DNA from 3 places in the Pseudomonas sp. GW821-FHT07G06 genome. Region 3 is predicted to be linked to each of the others. Evidence: predicted binding sites of a transcription regulator. Region 3 holds the regulator's gene; each other region holds the start of a gene.

Region 1 (4,936 bases), on a different contig from region 3:
CACCGCAGGGCTCTGCTGCACGACGTTTTCGCCATCGATCACTTGCACGGCGAGGCGATGCTCGCCGCGGTCGATGTTCACCAGTTGCAGGATCGGCACATTGACTGGCTGGCCGTAGGGCTGGCCGTCCAGCAGCAGGCGCATCAGGTGGGGGGCTTGCAGGCGCGGCTTGATCAGTACGTTTATCGTGAAGGTGCCATTGTTGGCGCGCAGAGCTTCGGTATTGGGCAGGCCGGTCAGCTCCAGCACTTCATAGGGCTTTTGGGGCTCATTCGGGGCGGCTTCAGCAACGGGCGCGGCTTCACCGGGAGGCTGGCGCTCAATGCTGTTGAGGGGCGGCAAGTGGACCGGTTGGGCACTGGTGCCGACAGGCGGTTGATTGCTGTACGCGGTGGCGCCGTTGGCGTCTGTGTATTTGTAGATCTGCGCCATGGCGGGCAGGGCGATCAGCAGCAGGATGAACAGAAAACCACGACCCATGGAATCGACCGGAAGCGAAAACGTTGGGTTGCAGCATAGGTCAGGGGAGGTGGTTGTCCCAAGTAAAACAAGATCAAAAGATCGCAGCCTTCGGCAGCTCCTACAGGATGTATGCCAATCCCGTGTAGGAGCTGCCGAAGGCTGCGATCTTTTGACTTTCGGCACAAAAAAGGCCTCCCGAAGGAGGCCTCTTTTTTGTCACGCTGCGTGCTGCAGCGCTACCGGATCAGCAGCTGTAGTACAGCTCGTATTCCAGTGGGTGTACGAAGGTACGTACCTTGATTTCTTCTTCGCTTTTCAGGGCGATGTAAGCGTCGATGAAGTCGTCGCTGAAAACGCCACCTTTGGTCAGGAACGCACGACCTTTGTCCAGCTCTTCCAGGGCTTCTTTCAGGCTGCCGCAAACTTGTGGAATCTCTTTCGCCTCTTCAGGCGGCAGGTCGTACAGGTTTTTGTCAGCAGCGTCGCCAGGGTGGATCTTGTTCTGGATGCCGTCCAGGCCAGCCATCAACAGTGCTGCGAAGCACAGGTACGGGTTGGCAGCCGGATCCGGGAAGCGTGCTTCGATACGGCGGGCTTTAGGGCTCGACACGTAAGGAATGCGGATCGAAGCGGAACGGTTGCGAGCCGAGTAGGCCAGCATCACCGGCGCTTCGAAGCCTGGAACCAGACGCTTGTAGGAGTTGGTTGCCGGGTTGGTGAAGCCGTTCAGGGCCTTACCGTGCTTGATGATGCCGCCGATGAAGTACAGAGCGGTGTCGGACAGGCCGGCATAGCCTTCGCCTGCGAAGGTGTTCTTGCCATCTTTCCAGATGGACATGTGCACGTGCATGCCCGAGCCGTTGTCGCCGTACAGCGGCTTAGGCATGAAGGTCGCGGTGCGGCCGTAGGCATCGGCAACGTTGTGCACGACGTACTTCAGGGTTTGGGTTTCGTCGGCTTTTTTCACCAGGGTGTTGAACTTGACGCCGATTTCGTTCTGGCCGGCAGTTGCCACTTCGTGGTGGTGAACTTCGACGGTCAGGCCCATTTCTTCCAGTGCGTTGCACATGGAGGTACGGATTTCGTGGTCGTGGTCGAACGGTGGAACCGGGAAGTAGCCGCCTTTGACGCCTGGACGGTGGCCCTTGTTGCCGCCTTCGATGTCCTGGTCGGACATCCAGGAGCCTTGTTCGGAGTAGATCTTGAACATGGAACCGGAAATGTCGGACTTGAACTTCACCTGGTCAAAGATGAAGAACTCTGGCTCTGGACCGGCGAACACGGTGTCACCGATACCGGTGGCTTTCAGGTGCTCTTCGGCGCGCTTGGCGATCGCACGTGGGTCGCGGTCGTAGCCTTGCATGCTCGAAGGCTCGATGATGTCGCAGACCAGGATCAGGGTCGGTTCTTCGGTGAACGGATCGAGAACAGCGGTGGAGTCGTCCGGCATCAGGATCATGTCGGAGGCTTCGATGCCTTTCCAGCCAGCGATGGAGGAACCGTCGAACATTTTGCCGACTTCGAAGAAGTCGTCATCCAGCGCATCGCGAGCCGGCATGGTCACGTGGTGCTGAGTGCCTTTGGTGTCCGTGAAGCGCAGATCAATCCATTTGACGTCATGATCTTTGATGAGTTGAACCGACTTCGACATAGTGTCCTCCGGGTGGCTTCGGGCTAGTAGTGGATGCCCTTAAATGTGGGTGATGCCGGCGCGAATACTCTGCCAAGGCAACCTGCCTCACAAGGGAGCAAATTGCATGCCAGTGCCCCAGCATGGGTTTTTTGCCCCAAAAACACGCTTATCAGCCATTAATGCACTTTAAAGTCGAAAATACCGCCCCTTAATGTGGCGTCAAAATGAATAAGTGACCCGTTTTGGTGCGCGCAAAACCTTCTGCACATTAACTGGTTAAACCTTGAGCAATTTCCGCTATAATCCGCGCCCCCCTTTTTCGGCAGGCCCTGCGCGCGCTGTTTCCATGAAATTAATCGTAAAAGTCTTCCCCGAGATCACCATCAAGAGCCGCCCGGTACGGATGCGTTTCATCCGCCAATTGGCCAAGAACATCCGTGCCGTGCTCCGCGATCTGGACCCGGCTGTGGTGGTGAACGGCGTGTGGGACAACCTCGAGCTGGAAACCCGCGTCAGCGACCCCAAGGCCCTGAAGGAGATGGGCGAGCGCCTGAGCTGCATGCCGGGCGTCGCGCACTTCCTGCAAATCGACGAGTACCCGCTGGGTGATTTCGACGACATCGTTGAAAAGTGCAAGCAGCACTACGGCGATGCTCTGGCCGGCAAGATTTTTTCGGTGCGTTGCAAGCGTGCCGGCAAGCACCCGTTCAGCTCGATCGATATCGAGAAATATGTCGGCAGCCAGTTGCGCCGTCAGTGTGGTGCCGCCGGGATCGACCTGAAAAAGCCTGAAATCGAAGTCCGCATCGAAGTTCGCGACCAACGGTTGTTCGTGATCCACAGCCAGCACAACGGCATCGGCGGATATCCGCTGGGTGCCCTGGAGCAGACGCTGGTGCTTATGTCCGGCGGCTTCGACTCCACCGTGGCGGCCTACCAGATCATGCGCCGCGGCCTGATGGCGCATTTCTGCTTCTTCAACCTGGGCGGACGTGCCCACGAACTGGGCGTCATGGAAGTCGCGCATTTCATCTGGAAGAAGTACGGCAGCTCCCAACGCGTGCTATTTGTCAGTGTGCCGTTCGAGGAAGTGCTGGGCGAAATTCTCGGCAAAGTCGATAACAGTCATATGGGCGTAGTATTGAAGCGTATGATGTTGCGCGCTTCGTCCCGGATTGCCGATCGACTGCACATCGAGGCCCTCGTCACCGGTGAGGCGATCTCCCAGGTGTCGAGCCAGACGTTGCCGAACCTGTCGGTGATCGATTGCGTGACCGACAAACTGGTCTTGCGTCCACTGATCGTCGCGCACAAGCAGGACATCATCGACACGGCCAACGAAATCGGCACCGCCGATTTCGCCCGGCACATGCCGGAATACTGCGGCGTCATCTCGGTCAATCCGAAGACCGCGGCCAAGCGCTATCGCGTCGAGCACGAAGAGAAAGAATTCGATATGGCGGTGCTCGAGCGTGCGCTCGAAAACGCCAAGCTGGTGCCGATCGATCGCGTGATCGACGAATTGGGCCAGGACTTGCAGATTGAAGAAGTCAGCGAAGCGCTGGCCGGTCAGATCGTCATCGACATCCGTCACCCGGATGCCGCTGAAGACGACCCGCTGGAACTCGCTGGCATCGAGGTACAAACGATGCCGTTTTATGCAGTGAACGCTCGTTTCAAGGAACTGGACCCTACTCGCCAGTACCTGCTGTATTGCGACAAAGGCGTGATGAGTCGCCTGCATGCCCACCATTTGCTCAGTGAGGGGCATGCCAATGTGCGCGTTTATCGACCGAGCTAAGTGCCCGGGGCTGTTTGCCTGTGGCCTGCGTCACCGGCCCCCCGACGCCACCGTCAAGCTGTAACGGCTTTCACGGACGCTACTGTTAATCGCTGCCAAGACTTGTCAGCACACCGAATCCTCTGATCGAGATACACAAGTGATCGAAAATCTACGCAACATCGCCATCATTGCCCACGTTGACCATGGTAAAACCACCCTGGTAGACAAACTCCTGCGTCAATCCGGCACCCTGGAGCGCAACGAGCTCAACGACGAGCGCGTGATGGACTCCAACGACCAGGAAAAAGAGCGCGGTATTACCATTCTGGCGAAAAACACCGCCATCAACTGGAACGGCTACCACATCAACATCGTGGACACCCCGGGCCACGCCGACTTCGGCGGCGAAGTTGAACGCGTAATGTCGATGGTCGACTCCGTTCTGCTGCTGGTTGACGCTCAAGACGGCCCTATGCCGCAAACCCGTTTCGTGACCAAGAAGGCTTTCGAAGCCGGCCTGCGTCCAATCGTGTGCATCAACAAGGTTGACCGTCCAGGCGCGCGTCCGGACTGGGTTCTGGACCAGATCTTCGACCTGTTCGACAACCTGGGCGCCACCGAAGAACAGCTGGACTTCAAAGTCGTCTACGCCTCGGCCCTGAACGGTATTGCCGGTCTGGACCACACCGAAATGGCTGAAGACATGACCCCGCTGTACCAGTCGATCGTCGACAACGTACCTGCGCCGAAAGTCGACCGTGACGGTCCGTTCCAGATGCAGATCTCCGCACTGGACTACAACAGCTTCCTGGGTGTTATCGGCGTTGGCCGTATCGCTCGTGGTCGCGTCAAGCCGAACACCCCGGTTGTGGCTATCGGCGCCGACGGCAAGAAGCGTAACGGTCGTATCCTGAAGCTGATGGGTCACCACGGTTTGCACCGTGTAGACGTTGAAGAAGCTGCTGCAGGCGACATCGTGTGCATCAGCGGTATGGACTCGCTGTTCATCTCCGACACCCTGTGCCACCCGGACACCGTTGAAGCGATGAAGCCGTTGA
Region 2 (4,936 bases), on a different contig from region 3:
GGCGCGCGGCGATAGGCGAAGCTCAGTTTGTTGAGGATATCGCCAGGGGAGAATGTTTCGGCAATACGTTTTTCCATGATCTGCTGAGTGTGACTGCCTTTGGCCAGCGGCACCCGGAACCACTTCGGCTCCTGTTCCAGCAGATAGCGGTTTCGTTCGATCCAGCCGTTCTTGATGAACTGCACATTGTCATAGATGACAAAACAGTCGACTGCGGCGATTAACTGGAAGTAGCCCAGATATGGGAGGAAGTAGGGTTGCATGAGTGCAATCCGGTATTGCTGTTCAGCTGCCGGGGCGCAGACATTCGAGGGGCGGACCAGGCTCATGCCGCCCGAGCCTTGAGCAACACCTCGATGATCTGTGCCTGGGTCTTCGTATCGAGATCCGGATAGATCGGCAGGCACAGTATCTGGCGGGACGCTTCGTAGGCATTCCCCAACTGAGAGAGATTCGAACTGGGAAGGCCGCGGTACATCGGGAATTCACATATCAGTGGGTAGAAATACCGGCGCACGAGGATGTTTTCAGCGCGGTAGCGGTCGTACAGCTCGTCCCGGCTGACCCCGAAGCGCTCACCATCGATCAGAATCGGACAATAGGCATAGTTCCAGTCCAGCCCCTGCGGTTGCTTCAGGAGGCTGATACCCTCTATACCTTCCAAAGCGCTCTGATAATACTCAAACACTTGTTGTCGACGCCTGAGGGCCTCGTCAATGTGGCGCAACTGTAGTACGCCGAATGCTGCCTGCAGCTCGTTCATCTTCCCGTTGATACCGGGAGCCATGACCGTGACTTCATCGGCAAACCCGAAATTCTTCAAATAATCGATGCGCCGTTTGATCTTTTCATCAGGGCAGATGATGGCGCCGCCTTCGAAGGTATTGAATACCTTGGTGGCGTGGAAGCTGAGAATCGACAGGTCGCCGTTGTTGAGAATGCTCATGCCGTTGTGTCGGACACCGAAGGCATGTGCGGCGTCATAGATAACTTTAAGTCCATAGGTGTCGGCGACGGCCTGGATGCCCTCGATATCACAGGGAATTCCATAGCAATGAACTGGAAGGATCGCAGTAGTCGCCGGGGTGATGGCTTCGGCGATACGTTGTGGATCGAGGTTCATGGTAACCGGATCGATGTCCACGAACACCGGCTTGAGATTGTTCCACAGCAACGAGTGAGAGGTAGCCACGAACGAATAGGGTGTAGTGATGACTTCGCCAGTAATGCGTAGCGCCTGGAGTGCAGTCACCAATGCCAAGGTACCGTTGGAAAACAGCGAGATATGTTGGACGCCAAGGTATTCGGCAAGCTCCTGTTCCAGCTGTTCGTGGAAGGGGCCGCCGTTGGTCAGGCGCTTACTGTCCCAGATTCGCTGCAGGTAAGGCGTGAACTCTTCCAGAGGCGGTAGTAGCGGGCTGGTAACGGTAATGGGATTGGCCATGGGCGCACTGCTCGGGGTGACTGAAAAATGGCACACGGCTCGGGAGTACCTGTGACGTGGCGTTGCATCGCGGTCAATATCGGCGGGCTGCAGCGCCATGAAACCGACAGCTGGCTCTTGATGTGCGGGTACTCCAGCAAAAAATCGGCCAACTCCCTCCGTACCGATAAGTTGGTTTGTGTTTGCATGCAGTAGCCCTTGGCGATCAATGTTTGTGCGTTAGAGACTTGGTAGTTGAAACGGGCATGTCCCATCCAATGAGTCGTCGGGCAGTGCTGAATGGCGGAGGTTTTATTGCTTCGCAGTCCTTGTTGTCCTGCCTGGATTTTTCAAGGGCGCACACCGAGCATCCATTGACAATTTCCGTTGCTCTAGTGTCCGGTAAACATGTTTCATGGCTGAAGGCAGCCTTCAGTTTTCTCGCCCGCAGTAGTACTTTTCAAAGGCAAGCATCAAGCCGTTCTGCGTCACTGAGGTCGTTGGCGTTGGCGGGAGTAATGTTTGTGTACGCAGGGGGCAGTTGCTCCAGATCCAGCCCCACATGTTCATGCCTTGTGGAGTGCGAGTTTTCGTCGCGGCCGTCCAGCCTTCGAATTTCGGACCGCGCAAAGCGATCGGGGGAGGGAGAAAGCTCCCGCCCCTTCGATTTTTACCGGACACGAGTGATGTGGAGCATGTCAGCGATCAATGGCTGATCCTTGCCACCCAACGGCATGACACCGCCGGTTTTTCGTCTCTGATACAAATCTCCCATCCCCTCTGATTCCTCAAAGTCCCCTGTTTGCCGGGCCTTGTAGCGCCAAAAACAAGTTGGTCTGCAAATTGCTTATGGCTCAGCAACACAGCAGTGGGCGGCAAACGTCCGGCAGGCAGAGGAAAGAGTGTGGACAAGTACCTTTATGTGGCAATGACCGGCGCCAGCCAGAATGCACTGGCGCAAAAGGCGCATGCCAACAACCTCGCGAACATCTCCACCAACGGCTTCCAGAAAGACCTGGAGCAGGCCCGTTCGATGCCGGTGTTCGGTGACAGCTTTCCGGCGCGTGCGTTTGCCATGTCCGAACGCCCGGCCACGGATTTCTCCCCGGGCTCACTGGTGGAAACCGGCCGCGACCTCGACGTTGCCGTGCAAGGCGGCGGCTGGATTGCCGTACAGAATCCCGATGGCGGTGAAAGTTACGTGCGCACCGGCAGCCTGAACGTTGACGCCCTGGGCGTGCTGCGTGCCGGCAACGGCATGCCGGTCATGGGCAATGGCGGGCCGATTGCCGTGCCGCCGGAACAGCAGATCGAAGTCGGTGAAGACGGCACCATCAGCATCCGCGCAATGGGCGAGGGGCCTCGGGTGATGGCTGAAGTGGACCGCATCAAGCTGGTCAACCCGGACCTGAAGAACATGACCAAGGGTCTGGATGGTTCGATCCACACCAAGGACGGCAAGCCGGCGCAGGCCGATGCCAACGTCAAGCTGGTGTCCGGATTCCTCGAGTCGAGCAACGTCAATGCCGTGGAAGAGATGACCTCGGTACTGGCCTTGTCCAAGCAGTTCGAGCTGCACATCAAGATGATGAACACCGCCAAAGACGATGACCAGGCCATGGCTCGGGTCTTGCAGATCAGCTAATTACCAGAACGTCGCGCCGTAAAACAGGCGCACGAGGAGAATCGAATGCTTCCGGCTCTATGGGTTGCCAAAACAGGTCTGTCCGCCCAGGACACCAACCTGACCACCATTTCCAACAACCTGGCGAACGTGTCGACCACGGGTTTCAAACGTGACCGCGCCGAGTTCCAGGACCTGCTCTACCAGATCAAGCGTCAGCCTGGCGCCCAGTCGACCCAGGACAGCGAACTGCCGTCGGGCCTGCAACTGGGTACCGGTGTGCGCATCGTCGGCACCCAGAAGAACTTCACCGCCGGCAGCCTGCAAACCACCGAGCAGCCACTGGACATGGCCATCGACGGTCGCGGTTTCTTCCAGATCCTGCAACCGGACGGCACCACGTCCTACACCCGTGACGGTACCTTCCACCTGGACTCCAACGGCCAGATCGTCAACGCCAGCGGCTTTGCCCTGGAGCCGGCGATTGTCATTCCGAACGACGCGCAGACCTTCACCGTCGGCCGCGACGGCACCGTGTCCATCACCGTTTCCGGCAACCCGGCGGCCCAGGTGATCGGCAACCTGCAGACCGCCGACTTCATCAACCCGGCCGGCCTGCAGGCAGTGGGCAACAACCTGTTCCTGGAAACCGCCGCCAGTGGTGCGCCGCAAGTCGGCACACCGGGCCTCAACGGTTTCGGCACCACGCTGCAGAACACCCTGGAAACGTCCAACGTCAGCACCGTTGAGGAGATGGTCAACATGATCACTACTCAGCGCGCCTACGAGATGAACTCCAAGGTGATCTCCACCGCCGACCAGATGCTCTCGTTCGTAACGCAGAATCTGTAATCAAGTCTATGGGGCGGCCATGAGGCCGCCTGCAACACCGTGAGGTAGGGTCATGAATCGCTATGTATCTGTTCTGGCACTGAGTGGGATCACCGCGCTCGCAGGCTGCGTCCCTTCGACGCCCAAGCCCAATGACCCTTACTACGCTCCGGTGTTGCCGCGCACGCCGTTGCCGGCGGCCGCGAACAACGGCTCGATCTATCAGGCCGGTTTCGAACAGAACCTCTACAGCGACCGCAAGGCGTTCCGGGTCGGTGACATCATCACCATCACCCTGAATGAAAGGACTCAGGCCAGCAAAAACGCCAACTCGCAAATTGGCAAGAACAGCAAGGCCAACATCGGCCTGAGTTCGCTGTTCGGCAGCAGCGCGACCACCAACAACCCGTTCGGCGATGGCGACCTGAGCCTGAGTGCCAGCTACGAAGGTGACCGCGCGACCAAGGGCGACAGCAAGGCGGCACAGGGCAACACCCTGACCGGCTCGATCACCGTGACCGTTGCCGATGTGTTGCCCAACGGCATCATCGCGGTGCGCGGCGAGAAGTGGATGACGCTCAACACCGGCGATGAGCTGGTGCGGATCGCCGGCCTGGTTCGTGCCGATGACATCTCGACCGACAACACCGTGTCGTCGACCCGTGTCGCCGATGCGCGCATCACCTACTCGGGCACCGGCTCGTTTGCCGATGCGAGTCAGCCAGGCTGGTTCGACCGTTTCTTCCTCAGCCCGCTGTTCCCTTTCTAGGTGGCTTTCCAGTTGAGCATGTTGAATTTCAGAAGTCTCATGATGGCTGCGTTCCTGATGTCCGCAGCGTTCAACGTTCAAGCCGAGCGCCTGAAGGACATCGCCAGCATTTCCGGCGTGCGTTCCAACCAGTTGATCGGCTATGGCCTGGTGGTCGGGCTTAACGGCACCGGCGACCAGACGACGCAGACCCCGTTCACCCTGCAGACCTTCAACAACATGCTCTCGCAGTTCGGCATCAAGGTGCCGCCGGGTTCGGGCAACGTGCAGTTGAAGAACGTGGCGGCCG
Region 3 (4,936 bases):
TAAGGGTGACGTGATCATCACCCAAGGCTCGATGAAGGTGACAGGCAACACCGTTACCATCACCCGCACCCCGACCGGCGACATTGACGTAGTGACCTCGGTGGGCAACCTGGCGTACTTCGAGCAATTGCAAACCGCTGGCGATACCAAGCCTGTTCAGGGTTGGGGCGTGACCATCCAGTATCACGCCACGCAAAATCGCGTCGTGTTGATCGACAAGGCCAAGGTTGTCGACAAGGACAACAACGTCACCCAAGGCGAGAAAATCGTCTACGACACCGAGAAGAAGCTGGCCAGCGCCGGGCGCGCCACCGGCAGCAAGGTGACCGAGTCGCGTCCGCGTATCGACATGGTGATCCAGCCGAAGAAGAAAACCGACGAGAAAAAGGCCCAGTAATGGCAACTCTGAAAGCTCAGCATCTGGCCAAGAGCTACAAGAGCCGCCAGGTCGTGCGTGATGTCAGCCTGTCCATCGACAGCGGTCAGATCGTCGGCCTGCTTGGCCCGAACGGCGCCGGCAAGACCACCTGCTTCTACATGATCGTCGGCCTGGTGCAAGCCGACCAGGGCCGCGTCCTGATCGATGACCTGGACGTCAGCCACCAGCCGATGCACGGCCGTGCAAAAGCCGGTATCGGCTACTTGCCGCAAGAAGCATCGATCTTCCGCAAACTGTCGGTGGCCGACAACATCATGGCCATCCTCGAGACCCGCAAGGAGCTCGACAAGGCCGGTCGTCGCAAGGAACTGGAAAGCCTGCTGCAGGAATTCCACATCAGCCACATCCGCGACAACCTCGGCATGAGCCTGTCCGGTGGTGAGCGCCGCCGCGTGGAAATCGCCCGCGCCCTGGCCACCAACCCGAAATTCATCCTCCTCGACGAACCGTTCGCCGGCGTGGACCCGATTTCGGTCGGCGACATCAAACAGATCATTTACCACCTCAAGGCCAAAGGCATTGGCGTGCTGATCACGGACCACAACGTTCGTGAAACCCTGGATATCTGTGAAACCGCCTATATCGTCAATGACGGTCAGTTGATCGCCGAAGGTGATGCAGAGACCATCCTGGCCAACGACCTGGTGAAGGAAGTGTATCTGGGCCATGAGTTCCGCCTGTAAACGCTGAGCTGTGCCCAGGCAGCCGCCCGGGCACCGGTCTCGCGATTCATCGGTGCCTCATGCAAACCTGCGCGCTCAGCCCCCGACAAGGGCAACTCCGCAACACAAATTTATAGTTTTTTATTGTTACAGCGCTCTAGGCAAATCCTTCAGTTTCAGGCATATAATTTGCTTATGTTTGGCGCCCCGGCGCCCTGTAGTGGATGGCGCATGTGCGCCGGCGAATAAGGTGTTAAGCCCCTGCCATGAAACCATCGCTAGTCTTGAGAATGGGCCAGCAGCTGACGATGACACCTCAGCTGCAACAGGCCATCCGCCTGCTCCAATTGTCGACCCTGGACCTGCAACAGGAAATCCAGGAGGCCCTGGAGTCCAATCCGATGCTCGAACGCCAGGAAGAAGGCGACGACTTCGACAATTCCGACCCCTTGGCCGACAACGCCGAACAAAAGCCCAACACCGATATCCAGGAACCCTCCTACCAGGAAAGCGCCCCGACGGTTGATAACCTCGATGAGGGTGACTGGAACGAGCGCATCCCCAACGAACTCCCCGTCGACACCGCGTGGGAAGACGTTTACCAGACCAGCGCCAGCAGCCTGCCCAGCAATGACGATGACGAGTGGGACTTCACCACCCGTACCTCGGCCGGTGAAAGCCTGCAAAGCCACCTGCTGTGGCAACTGAACCTGGCCCCGATGTCCGACACCGATCGCCTGATCGCCGTAACCCTGATCGACTGCATCAACAATCAGGGCTATCTGGACGAAACCCTCGAGGAAATCCTCGAAGCCTTCGATCCGGAACTGGACATCGAACTGGACGAAATCGAAGCCGTCCTGCACCGCATCCAGCAATTCGAGCCGGCCGGCATCGGCGCACGCAATCTGGGTGAATGCCTGCTGCTGCAATTGCGCCAGTTGCCCGCCAAGACGCCTTGGCTGGCCGAAGCCAAGCGCCTTGTCACCGATTACATCGACCTGCTCGGCAGCCGCGACTACAGCCAGTTGATGCGCCGCATGAAGCTCAAGGAAGATGAGCTGCGCCAGGTCATAGAGCTGGTCCAGAGCCTCAACCCGCGCCCGGGCTCGCAGATCGAGTCCACCGAAGCCGAGTACGTCGTACCTGACGTTATCGTACGCAAGGACAACGAGCGCTGGCTGGTGGAGCTGAATCAGGAGTCGGTGCCACGACTGCGGGTCAACGCCCAGTACGCCGGTTTTGTGCGCCGCGCCGATACCAGCGCCGACAACACGTTCATGCGCAATCAGCTGCAGGAGGCCCGCTGGTTCATCAAGAGCCTGCAGAGCCGCAATGAAACCCTGATGAAGGTTGCCACCCAGATCGTGGAGCATCAGCGCGGTTTCCTCGAATATGGCGACGAAGCCATGAAGCCGCTGGTCCTGCATGACATCGCCGAAGCGGTCGGCATGCATGAGTCGACGATTTCACGAGTGACCACCCAGAAGTTCATGCACACCCCCCGCGGCATCTATGAACTGAAATACTTTTTCTCCAGTCACGTAAGCACCTCCGAAGGCGGCGAATGCTCGTCCACGGCGATCCGGGCGATCATCAAAAAACTGGTTGCCGCGGAAAATCAGAAAAAGCCGTTGAGTGACAGCAAGATCGCTGGTTTACTGGAGGCACAAGGCATTCAGGTGGCTCGCCGCACCGTCGCCAAGTACCGCGAATCCCTCGGGATCGCGCCTTCGAGCGAACGCAAGCGGTTGATGTAGAGCCACGCCACAGCGTTCCAGTGGTAGATCATCTGATCTACCGCTTTATGCACTGGCAACGAAGGAGAAGCTGTATGCAAGTCAACATCAGTGGACACCAACTGGAAGTGACCGAACCTCTTCGCACCTACATCGGCGAAAAACTCGAACGATTGGAGCGACATTTCGACAAGATCACTAACGTGCAGGTCACGATGACCGTCGAGAAGCTGAAGCAGAAAATCGAAGCCACGCTGCATATTCCCGGGAATGAAGTGGTCGCCAATGCGGAACATACCGATATGTACGCTGCGATCGATGCACTCACCGACAAGCTGGATAAACAACTCAAAAAGCATAAGGAAAAGACCCAGAGCCTCCTTCAGGGCGCAACCGGTCGTTAACACTCCCAACCCATGATCCGACTTGAAAGTATCCTGACCCCCGGCCGTTCCCTCGTGAACGTGCCGGGCGGCAGTAAAAAGAAAGCCCTCGAACAAATTGCCAATCTGATCGCCCGCGAAGTGCCGGCTCTGGAGATGCAAGATGTCTTCGAGGCGCTGATTGCCCGTGAAAAACTCGGCTCCACCGGTTTTGGCAACGGCATCGCTATTCCACACTGCCGTCTCAAGGGTTGTGTATCGCCCATCAGTGCATTGATGCACCTGGACGCCCCAATCGATTTCGACGCCATCGACGGCGCGCCGGTTGACCTGCTGTTCGTTCTGCTGGTCCCGGAAGCCGCTACCGATGCGCACCTTGAGCTGCTGCGACAGATCGCCAGCATGCTCGACCGCAAGGACGTACGCGAAAAACTGCGTCATGCCGCAAGCAACGAAGCCCTGTATCAGGTTGTCCTGGACGAGCAAAACGGTCAGTAATCATGCGCTTGATCATCGTCAGTGGCCGTTCCGGCTCGGGTAAAAGTACCGCCCTCAATGTTCTTGAGGACAACGGCTACTACTGCATCGACAATCTGCCTGCCGGCCTGCTGCCGGAACTGGCCGAAAGAGCGTTGATTCATACCGAGCTGATGCAGCCGCTGGTGGCTGTCTCCATTGACGCCCGCAACCTGCCCAGCCACCTGTCACGCTTCCCCGAGCTGCTCGAAGAAGTCCGCAGCCGCCACATTCAGTGCGATGTCCTGTACCTGGACGCCGACGAAGAAACCCTGCTCAAGCGCTTCTCGGAAACCCGCCGACGTCACCCCCTGACCAACGCCAACCGCTCGCTGGCCGAAGCCATCAACGTCGAGAGCGTTCTGCTCGGACCGATTGCCGACCTCGCCGATCTGAAGATCAACACCACCAGCCTGAACCTGTATCAGCTGCGCGACGCCATCAAACTGCGTCTGTTGAATCAGCCCGAGCCGGGCACTGCGTTCCTGGTGGAATCCTTCGGATTCAAGCGCGGCATGCCGGTGGACGCCGACCTGGTGTTCGATGTGCGCTGCCTGCCCAACCCTTACTGGAAACCGGAATTGCGCGAGCAGTCCGGGCTCGATCAACCGGTTGCCGATTACCTGGCGGCACAGCCGGATGTGGAGGAGATGTTCCAGGACATTTCCACATACCTGCTAAAGTGGCTGCCTCGTTTTGCCGCCAGCAACCGCGCCTACGTCACCATTGCCATTGGCTGCACTGGCGGACATCACCGCTCCGTCTACCTGACCGAGCGTCTGGGGCAGGCGCTGCAAAAAACCCTGAAGAACGTCCAGGTTCGCCACCGCGACCTCAGCTAAAGGATTCACATCGCGATGCCTGCTCTGGAAATCGAAATCATCAATAAACTGGGTCTGCACGCCCGTGCTTCTGCAAAGTTCGTTGGAGTCGCGGGTCAGTTCCCGTGCCAGATCCGGGCCGGTCGCACACCAGAGTCCATGGTCGATGGCAAAAGCATCATGGCGATGATGATGCTGGCCGCCGGCAAGGGCACCACGATCCACTTGAGCACAGAAGGCGAGCAGGAACAGGAAGCACTGGATGCGCTGGTGGCGTTGATCAACAACTTCTTCGACGAAGGCGAATAAAGATCAAGATCAAAAGATCGCAGCCTTCGGCAGCTCCTACAGGGCTGCGATCTTTTCAGGCCAGCGC

Evidence for each region. Region 3 encodes sigma-54, which starts transcription at its own class of promoters, with help from an activator protein. Its sites were predicted from a motif close to ANTGGCATNNANNTTGCTNT; they were not measured.
Region 1: glnA (glutamate--ammonia ligase) is a predicted target of sigma-54. The motif match lies at 2,208-2,227, and genes of this name have one in related genera.
Region 2: AC3WJW_RS01370 (flagellar basal body rod protein FlgF) is a predicted target of sigma-54. The motif match lies at 2,254-2,273, and genes of this name have one in related genera.

Annotation. Positions count from the first base shown of each region.
Region 1 is NZ_JBYSVW010000002.1:407,111-412,046, reverse strand. It holds gene AC3WJW_RS05320 (DUF4124 domain-containing protein) at 1-480, opposite strand, end outside; gene glnA (glutamate--ammonia ligase) at 707-2,113, opposite strand; gene thiI (tRNA uracil 4-sulfurtransferase ThiI) at 2,442-3,896, shown strand; gene typA (translational GTPase TypA) at 4,036-4,936, shown strand, end outside.
Region 2 is NZ_JBYSVW010000001.1:318,538-323,473, reverse strand. It holds gene AC3WJW_RS01380 (WbqC family protein) at 1-329, opposite strand, end outside; gene AC3WJW_RS01375 (DegT/DnrJ/EryC1/StrS family aminotransferase) at 326-1,444, opposite strand; gene AC3WJW_RS01370 (flagellar basal body rod protein FlgF) at 2,328-3,068, shown strand; gene flgG (flagellar basal-body rod protein FlgG) at 3,114-3,899, shown strand; gene flgH (flagellar basal body L-ring protein FlgH) at 3,952-4,647, shown strand; gene AC3WJW_RS01355 (flagellar basal body P-ring protein FlgI) at 4,666-4,936, shown strand, end outside.
Region 3 is NZ_JBYSVW010000004.1:193,697-198,632, reverse strand. It holds gene lptA (lipopolysaccharide transport periplasmic protein LptA) at 1-397, shown strand, start outside; gene lptB (LPS export ABC transporter ATP-binding protein) at 397-1,122, shown strand; gene AC3WJW_RS09925 (RNA polymerase factor sigma-54) at 1,368-2,861, shown strand; gene hpf (ribosome hibernation-promoting factor, HPF/YfiA family) at 2,936-3,244, shown strand; gene ptsN (PTS IIA-like nitrogen regulatory protein PtsN) at 3,257-3,721, shown strand; gene rapZ (RNase adapter RapZ) at 3,724-4,581, shown strand; gene AC3WJW_RS09905 (HPr family phosphocarrier protein) at 4,597-4,869, shown strand; gene AC3WJW_RS09900 (ZIP family metal transporter) at 4,925-4,936, opposite strand, start outside.